2 regions of the Oceanobacter sp. 4_MG-2023 genome follow, and region 1 is predicted to be linked to the other one. Evidence: predicted binding sites of a transcription regulator. Region 1 holds the regulator's gene; the other holds the start of a gene.
The links. Region 1 encodes FNR, which switches genes on or off when oxygen is low (the NO sensors DNR and NnrR bind a similar motif). Its sites were predicted from a motif close to TTGATNTANATCAA; they were not measured.
Positions count from the first base shown of each region.

Region 2: the regulator FNR is predicted to act here: its motif matches at 1,604-1,617, upstream of Q8W24_RS06035 (OmpW family protein).

Region 1 is NZ_JAUYVV010000005.1:58,813-63,027, reverse strand. Features, by position in the region: gene greB (transcription elongation factor GreB) at 1-239, opposite strand, end outside; gene ttcA (tRNA 2-thiocytidine(32) synthetase TtcA) at 303-1,154, opposite strand; gene fnr (fumarate/nitrate reduction transcriptional regulator Fnr) at 1,369-2,148, opposite strand; gene Q8W24_RS05595 (sulfite exporter TauE/SafE family protein) at 2,312-2,968, opposite strand; gene ccoS (cbb3-type cytochrome oxidase assembly protein CcoS) at 2,965-3,186, opposite strand; gene Q8W24_RS05585 (heavy metal translocating P-type ATPase) at 3,248-4,215, opposite strand, start outside.
Region 2 is NZ_JAUYVV010000005.1:168,540-172,754, reverse strand. Features, by position in the region: gene Q8W24_RS06040 (hypothetical protein) at 1-1,294, opposite strand, end outside; gene Q8W24_RS06035 (OmpW family protein) at 1,684-2,316, shown strand; gene Q8W24_RS06030 (chalcone isomerase family protein) at 2,438-3,016, opposite strand; gene folE (GTP cyclohydrolase I FolE) at 3,470-4,021, opposite strand; gene murI (glutamate racemase) at 4,075-4,215, opposite strand, start outside.

The DNA of each region.
Region 1 (4,215 bases):
CTGGGGTGGTATTCGCTGACCCGTACAGCGTCCAGCCGTTTTCTAAGATAGCGCACCCGGCGGTCAATCTCTCGCAGCCGTTTTTTGTTGTACTGATAGTCGGCATTTTCAGAACGGTCGCCCAGACTCGCTGCCCAGGTCACTTTTTTGGTGACTTCCGGGCGTTCAGTTCGCCAGAGATAATCCAGCTCCTGCTCCAGTTCTGCATACCCCTCAGGGGTGATGATATTGGTATCCATGGTTCTCCCTTGAAGGTTGGGTGCGCTGTCTGGTGAGGAGCTGCCCAGGGGCCGGACGCGCCTTTAATCGATGGTGACGATATCGAGCCGGGTGGCCAGGTGCGTCTGGTCTTGTTGTTGTTGCAAATTGACAAAATCAAACAGATTGAGATCGCCGAGCTGGGAGGGGGCGATATTGCAGATGGCAGCAAAGATATTCTCGCTGCGGCCTGGTTGTACCCTTTCCCATTCGGTCAGCATATTCTTGATGTTCTGGCGCTGCATGTTGTCCTGGGAGCCGCACAGGTTACAAGGGATGATTGGGAACTCCATGGCGGTCGAATAAGCCTGGATGTCTTTTTCCTTGCAGTAGGCCAGCGGACGGATCAGAACGTGCTTTTTATCGTCGCTGAGCAGCTTGGGTGGCATGGCTTTGAGTTTGCCGCCGTAAAACATGTTCAGGAATAAGGTTTCAATGATGTCGTCGCGATGATGGCCCAGGGCGATTTTATTGGCACCAATTTTTTCAGCAAAGCCGTAGAGGGTGCCGCGACGCAGGCGGGAGCACAGGCCGCAGGTGGTTTTTCCTTCCGGCACCAGATCCATGACCACGCTGTACGTGTCTTTTTCAACAATATGGTAGGGAATATCCAGTTTGCCCAGATACTCGGGTAACACGTGTTCGGGGAAGCCGGGCTGTTTCTGGTCCATATTGACGGCAATCAGCTCAAAGTTGACCGGGGCGCTTTTTTTCAGGCTGATCAGGATATCGAGCATGGTGTAGGAGTCTTTGCCGCCCGACAGGCATACCATGATCCGGTCACCTTCTTCGATCATGCAATAGTCTTCAATCGCCTTGCCAACGTTTCGGCGCAAACGTTTATGAAGTTTGTTGAATTCGGTGCGTGCTTTGCGATCAATGACATCGGCGGTCATGCTGGAAAACTCCTGAGCATTCTGGGGCGGAACACTGGCTAAAAATCAGGCGGCGAATTCTAGCGAATAGATTGGCTGGCGTCAGTAACTGTTGCCAGCCAATAACAACGCGGTGGCCGGTTAGCGGGTTCAGGGATGAAACTGGGCACAGAAACAAGGATATAAGGGGTTTTTGCCGTTACCGCTGAGAAGGGTAACGGCACGCTGTGCGGGATTATTCCGCTGGCGTTTTCTCGTCACATTCAATTTGTGGGTTCAGTCCGGCCATTTCATACAGGCTGTTCATGTCCAGAACGATGATTTCCTTGCTCTGGGTTTCGATCAGGGCATTTTTCTGGAAACGGGTGAATACCCGACTGATGGTTTCTACCGCGAGGCCAAGGTAGTTGCTGATGTCGACCCGCGACATGGGCAGGCGGAAGTGGGTGGCACTGAAACCGCGTCGAGCGTAACGGTTGGAGATATCCAGCAAAAACGAGGCTACACGTTCTTCGGCGTTCTTTTTGCTCAACAGCAACATCATGTTCTGGTCGTGACGAATTTCGTTGCCCATGGTGCGCATCAGCTGTTTGCGCAGGTCGGGGAGTTCGTCAGTCAGGTTTTCCAGCTGATGAACCGGAATTTCACAGACGGTGGTGGTTTCCAGCGCTTTGGCGGTGAGAGGGTAATCACCGGCATCGTAACCGGCCAGACCAATCAGTTCGCTGGCGAGATGAAAGCCAGTGATCTGTTCTTCGCCATTACTGGCCAGGGTGTAGGTTTTCAGGGCACCGGTACGTACCGCAAACACGGACTGGAATTCATCCCCTTGCTGGAATAACAGCTGGCCTTTTTGAATGGGCCGGCCGCGGCGAATGATATCGTCCAGTCGCTCCATATCTGTGTCACTGAGCGAGAGTGGCAGACACAGTGCGTTCAGGGAGCAAGTCTGGCAGTGGGGTTGATTACCGCGCAAGGGAGGGTGCGCAGGCTGTGCAGCTTGGTTTGTTTTCATTGAGCTCACCGTGTCGGGTTTTCCGTTATGTAGGGAAGAACCGTGTTCCATTAATTTTCGTATGGTCTTAGCTCGACGAGTGGCTGTCAAGACATTGGTCAAGGTATTGAGTCAAGGTATTGTCAACGGATGATCAGTCGCTGATCAATAACGACCCTGGCTACTATAACCAGATGGCTGCTGCAGTCCAAACGCCGTAACCAATCAGTAACAGTCCGGCAATGATACGGCTAAGGCTGTGACTGAGTAATCGGCTCAGGCTGGTGGCGGCGAGGCCACTGGCGAACAGGGCAGGCAGTGTGCCAAGGCCAAAGCAGAACATGGTCAGTGCCCCTTTGAGGGGATCACCATTGGCGGCGACCCAGCTCAAAGTGCTGTATACCAGTCCGCAAGGGAGCCAGCCCCATAGCAGTCCAAGGCGAAAGCGACTGCTGATCGAATATTGTGTCATCAAGGGGCGGGTAGCAGGCTGCAGCCTTTGCCATAGATATTGGCCAACTTGTTCGATACGGGTGAGCCAGCTTGCCCAGCGGGCAACGTAGAGCCCCATCAGCACCAGCAGTATGGCGGCCAGTGTACGTAATGCCAGCATCAGTACATCATTCAGTTGTTGTAGCCATAAGCCAAGCAGCGAGACGAGCAGGCCGGCAAAGGCGTAACTGGTGATACGACCGCTGTTAAAAGCCAGTGCTGTCAGTAGCGGTTGTTGTTGTGAGCGGGTGCCAATGGCGGCGGCAATGCCGCCACACATTACCAGGCAGTGACTGGAGCCAAACAGGCCCAGCAACAGGGCGGTTAACAGGGAGAGTGGTTCAATCACAATGGGTTTTTATCGGTTGCCGTGGTATGGGGTGCTGGTGTTGTGTCGGTTGCTGCGGGTTGGGTGCTTGCGGGATCGTCATCGTCATCAAAGAGAATTCTGTGAGCCGGAGATTCCATATCATCAAACTGGCCGCTGCGCACTGCCCAGAAAAAAATCAGCGTGGCAATGCTGATCAGGACGATCGAAAGTGGAACAAGTATGTAGATAATATCCATGTTATGTCCATCAAACCAAGCGAGTGGAAGCCATTATAATCTGGCCTTGTGGCTGAGTGTGCTAATTGTGACCGGATACATCCGGTTTGGTCGTCCGGGATAGTCGCAGCGCATTACTGACCACCAAAAGCGAACTGAATGACATGCCAATGGCTGCGGCCCAGGGAGGAATATAACCTGCCGCTGCCACTGGCAAGGCCAGCAGATTATACAGCAGCGCCCAAGCGATATTCTGGTAGATCACCTGGCGGGTACGGCTGGCGGTGTCCAGAGCCTGTAATACACAGTCCAGGCGGCCGCTGGTGACCAGGGCATCGGCGCTGGTTTTGGCCAGGTCCGTGGCGTCACTGACGGCAATGGCAATGTCGGCCCCAGCCAGTACCGGGACATCGTTGATGCCATCGCCAATCATTAATACACGTTCTCCCTGCTGTTGCCACAGGCGTACCTGTTGTAGCTTCTGTTCGGGTGACAAGCCGATCTGGACGTCGTCAATACCCAGCTGTGTTGCCAGTTGTTGACCTGAGGCGCCGGGGTCGCCGGTGAGCAAGGCTGTTTTGATTTTGCGTTGGCGCAGGCCCTGGGTCAGGCTGGTGGCGGATTTTCGGACGCTGTCCCCGAGCCTGATCCAGGCTGCAGCCTGATCGTCGACACTGAGCAGCAGCCATTGCCCTTCCTGATGGTTCAACTGACTGGTATCCAGTGAGGAGTGGTCAGGCAAGGCAAAGTCGGGGCGGCCAAAGCGGACGGCATATGACTGTTCTGCTGTTGGCTGCCATTGCCCCTGAATGCCAGCCCCGGTGTGTTGCTGGACCTCGGTGACGGTGTCGGGACGAATCCGGCGAAAAGCGCGAGCAATCGGGTGACTGCTGGATTTTTCCAGTCCGGCGGTAATGGCGAGTACCTGGTCGCTGTCCAGTTCCCCCGCCAGAACGACGTCTTCAATGGTGAGCTTGCCTTGGGTGAGGGTGCCGGTTTTATCGAATACTACCCGGTCGATGGTCGGGAGGGATTCCAGTACGTGGCCTT
Region 2 (4,215 bases), 110 kb from region 1:
GAGCAACCAGTGCCAGTAATGAGGGGCGTTGCCGGTTGGTTACCTGATGGCGCAAGTGATCACATTCCCGCTGCAAGCGTTCAAGGTCGCTGCTTTGCACCATTGCCATATGCTGGAATTCGTCTTGTTGCTGGCGTAAAGAGGCTTCCATACGCAGATTCAGATCTTGCAATTGCTTGTGAGCATAATATTCACTGGTGTGGTCAACGCTGCAGATCAGCACTTCGTTCGGGCGGTTGTTATGAAAACGGATGGCCTGAAAGCTGATATCGAATACACCTTCCTGACCATTGAATTTGAGAATGGAAAATTTGCCCTGGACCCGTTTGATCCGTCCTTGCAGTAACTGGTAAATACGTTCCCGTTGCTCTGCACTGGTGTCTGAATTCATACGTTCCAAAATAGCATGTAACGGGTTTTCCATACCGTTCAGGGCTTCTTGATCGGTTCGTAGCTGGTAACAAAAGTTGCGGTTGGTTTCCATGTGATCTTCACGAACCAGATAGCGGCAGAAGCCCATGGTGGTGTTCTCAATCGCCATATTGAGGTGATTGTGGGTATCTTCCAATTCCATTCTGGCCTGGTCACGCAGGTGCATGTCATTGAGTAATGACAGACGCATTTTCTCGATGGCAGAGGCCAGGGCGTCCAGCTCATCTTGCTTGTGCATGGTATTGGTGGTGCGGTGCTCAAGTGTGACTGGGTGGTCGGGTGTTTGAATGGAAAAGGCATTGGCCCACTCTGACAATGAGCGAATATGACGGGTAATCAGATGGTGGATCAGCAGCAGTAATACCAGGGATATGGTAATGGTCTGGCAGAGCAGTACCAGCAGCATATTCAATGCGCGGGTTTCCAGTTGTTGGTAGAGCTGTGCATAACTGCCCAGAATGGTCAGGGTTGCCAGAAAGGTGCGGTTATTGTCCTGATCTTCGTAATAGAGATTGAATTGGTGGCGAATATCAACCTTGTTTGGCTTGAGGCCAGTTTCGACGTAACCAAAGTCGGTACTGTCGACCATGATGTACTCAACGCCGTCAAAGTTGAGCATGCCTTTCAGCTGTGTGCGCAGCTGCTCGGAATTGAAATTCCAGAGGCTGATGACAAGACTGTCGTGATAACTGTCCTCCAGCTTGACCAGGTTATTTTGCAGGCGTTGCGTACCATGCTGGTAGTCGTCGATCAGCATCCAGCCATAAGACAAGGTGGCGATAAGGAAATTGGCCAATAGCAAGTATGAAAGCAATCGTCTTCCGATCCGGGTAGCGAATGCCGCAGAAAACTGCTCAATCAAACGTCAACTCCATGATTTTCTCCGGATGTTGTTCACAATGGTGGACAGGAAAACGATGGCCAGTGGATCAGCCTCAATGAAGAGGGTCTGATCATGTCAGACGGCAGTGTCAATCACGATGGTAGTCACACTTCAGCCTGAATCCGGTGACAATAATATCAGGGATGGCTAACTGTATCTCAGCTAACGTTTTTTTGCTGCCTTTGAATGAAAGAAGCATGCCATAGCACTGTTGGACAGCTTGTAGGGTTGACACAAATTGACCTATCACAAGATTGTCAGGTGTCTTTATTTTGGGGCATTAAATGCTTGATTTGCATCAAAATTGTGCAGATCAAGCCGGGTACCCTGCACTCATCTACCAAAAGCACGGAATCAAGGAGTGCAAAATGAAACTGATCAAAACTCTGCTGGCTACTGTTGTTGCAGTATCTGCTATCCCGGCTATGGCCTACGAAGCGGGTGACATTATCGTCAAGGCGGGTGCTGTGACGGTTTCTCCGAAAGACGGTAATGCCGATAGCAGTGGTCTTGTTGCAGGCAGTGAACTGGATGTCTTGTCAGATACCCAATTGGGTTTGACCGGTGTTTATATGGTGACCTCCCAGATCGGTGTGGAACTGCTGGCAGCGACGCCTTTTGAACACGAAGTCGAAGGTGATGGTGGTGCTATTGATGGCGCTACGATTGCGACAACCAAACACTTGCCACCTACTGTTTCTGTACAGTATTACCCAATGGGAGCCGATTCCAAACTGCAACCCTATGTGGGCCTGGGTGTTAACCATACCTTCTTCTTTGATGAAGAAGATGATGCGGGTCTTGGTACCAAAGGGCTGGAAACCAGCTGGGGTTTGACTTACTCCGTAGGTGTTGACTATGCCCTGAATGATCATTGGCTGGTGAATGCTGCAGCTTGGAAAATGGATATCGATACAAAAATCAAAGGCGGTGCAGCTGATGGCCTTGATGTAGAAATTGATCCGCTGGTTTACTTTGTTGGTGCTGGTTACAAGTTCTGATTACTCGGGTTTGATATAAAAAAAGCGGCGCAAGCCGCTTTTTTTATATCTGCTGGTTGCGATGTGTTGACGTGTCACATAATCAAGGTCAACACTCGAAACCAGACTTACAAAAAGCCCCCTACAAAAACACTGCTGAGATACTGTTACTGGTTTGTGGTGGCTGTACTTGCAACGCAGGAGCATCAACAAGAACAGCGGGTGCCATCGAGGCCTGGATCAGCGCCTGAAACCAGTCCTGTCCACGGATAATACCCATATATTCATTCTTGACCATTACTTCCGAGCCACGGCCGGGGGTGTACTCAATAACAATACGGTCACCCTGTATCAGACGGGTATCCATCATTTTGACCAGCGCATTCAGGCGTGCTTCCAGTATGGCCATCTGTTCCCATTCCGACGTGATGGCAATGGTATCGTACAGTGACAAGCCAACCCCACGACCGCTGATTCGCTCGGATTGAACCGTCAGTTCAAGGCGCTGTATACCGGTGCGGGAAGGGGCATGATAGAGAGCGCTGGTATAGGCATCGCGGATATAAAAATAATCCCGGGATAATGAATCAGCCAGTTGCAGGGTATGGTGGCCATTTAATGACAGTAACCGCTCTGGAAGCGGAGTCGTCAGGGCATGAGTCGTCAGACTGGTCGCTGAAAGCAACGACACCAAGGTGGTGACTAACCAGGTATTTTTCATAATCCATTACCTCTTTTGTTGGTTCTTTTCTCCTTTTCCTTCCTTGAATCTACGCTCAGTAATACTGGATCGCAATGATAAATAGGGGAGAGACATGGCTTTATTGGTAGCTGTTACAGAGGGTGACACCGTGGTCATTGGCTGGGTACAGAAAGCCGAATAATGTGTTTCTGGAAGTAGCAATCAGCGGCTGTTAGACGGCTACTAAATGGCTGTCTGATGGTTATCAGAAAGTATGCAGGTCTACGGATATGACAGAGGGGGTGCGGGAATGGCTATGGGGGAGGTTGCTGGTGTTGGGTGGGTATGAAGCTGTCTGACCAGCATCTGGACTCTGGTAAAGAGTCGGGCAGCGTTACGGAGCAGCGCGTTCAGATCTGATCAGCAGTCTGTCGGAGCGCCAGGTATTTTATACCCTGTATAAAAAGACTGGCAGCTCACGAAGTCATCGGGTTACATCCCGACCAAACGCATAAACTCGCTACGGGTGGCCGGATTGCTGCGAAAGTCCCCTTTCATAACAGATGTGCGCATGGATGAATTCTGTTTTTGCACACCGCGCATCATCATACACATATGTTGTGCTTCCAGAATGACGCCAACACCACGGCAGCCAGTCACTTCTTCGACGGCTTCAGCAATCTGTTTGGTCATGTTTTCCTGGATCTGCAGGCGACGGGCAAAGAGGTCTACTATTCGGGCAAACTTGGATAGGCCGAGTACCTTGCCGTTGGGTAGATAGCCGATATGACAGCGTCCGATAAAGGGCAGCATATGGTGTTCACACAATGAGTAAAACTCGATGCCCTGTACCGCGACCATCTCGTCATTATCACTGGTGAACACCGCGCCGTTGATTACTTCTTCGAGACTGGCGTTATAACCACTGGTCAGAAATTGCATGGCTTTGGCTGCGCGCTTGGGCGTATCCAGCAAGCCTTCACGGGTGATGTCCTCTCCCAGGTCGGTTAGAACCTCACTGTAAAGGTGTTCGAGTTTTGACATGTTTTATCCAGATTTCCAAAATACCTGAGCACTATACTCAAATTAAAAAATACTCATACAAGAGGGTTGCTTGTACAGCTTATGTTGACTGTATTGCCAGTGGTTTCTGGCAAATTCAGTTTTACCCAATCAGGGTTGATACTCTCTGGCAACGCGGCAGCGGACCAGAACTGGCTCAAATATCGGGCGTCGGC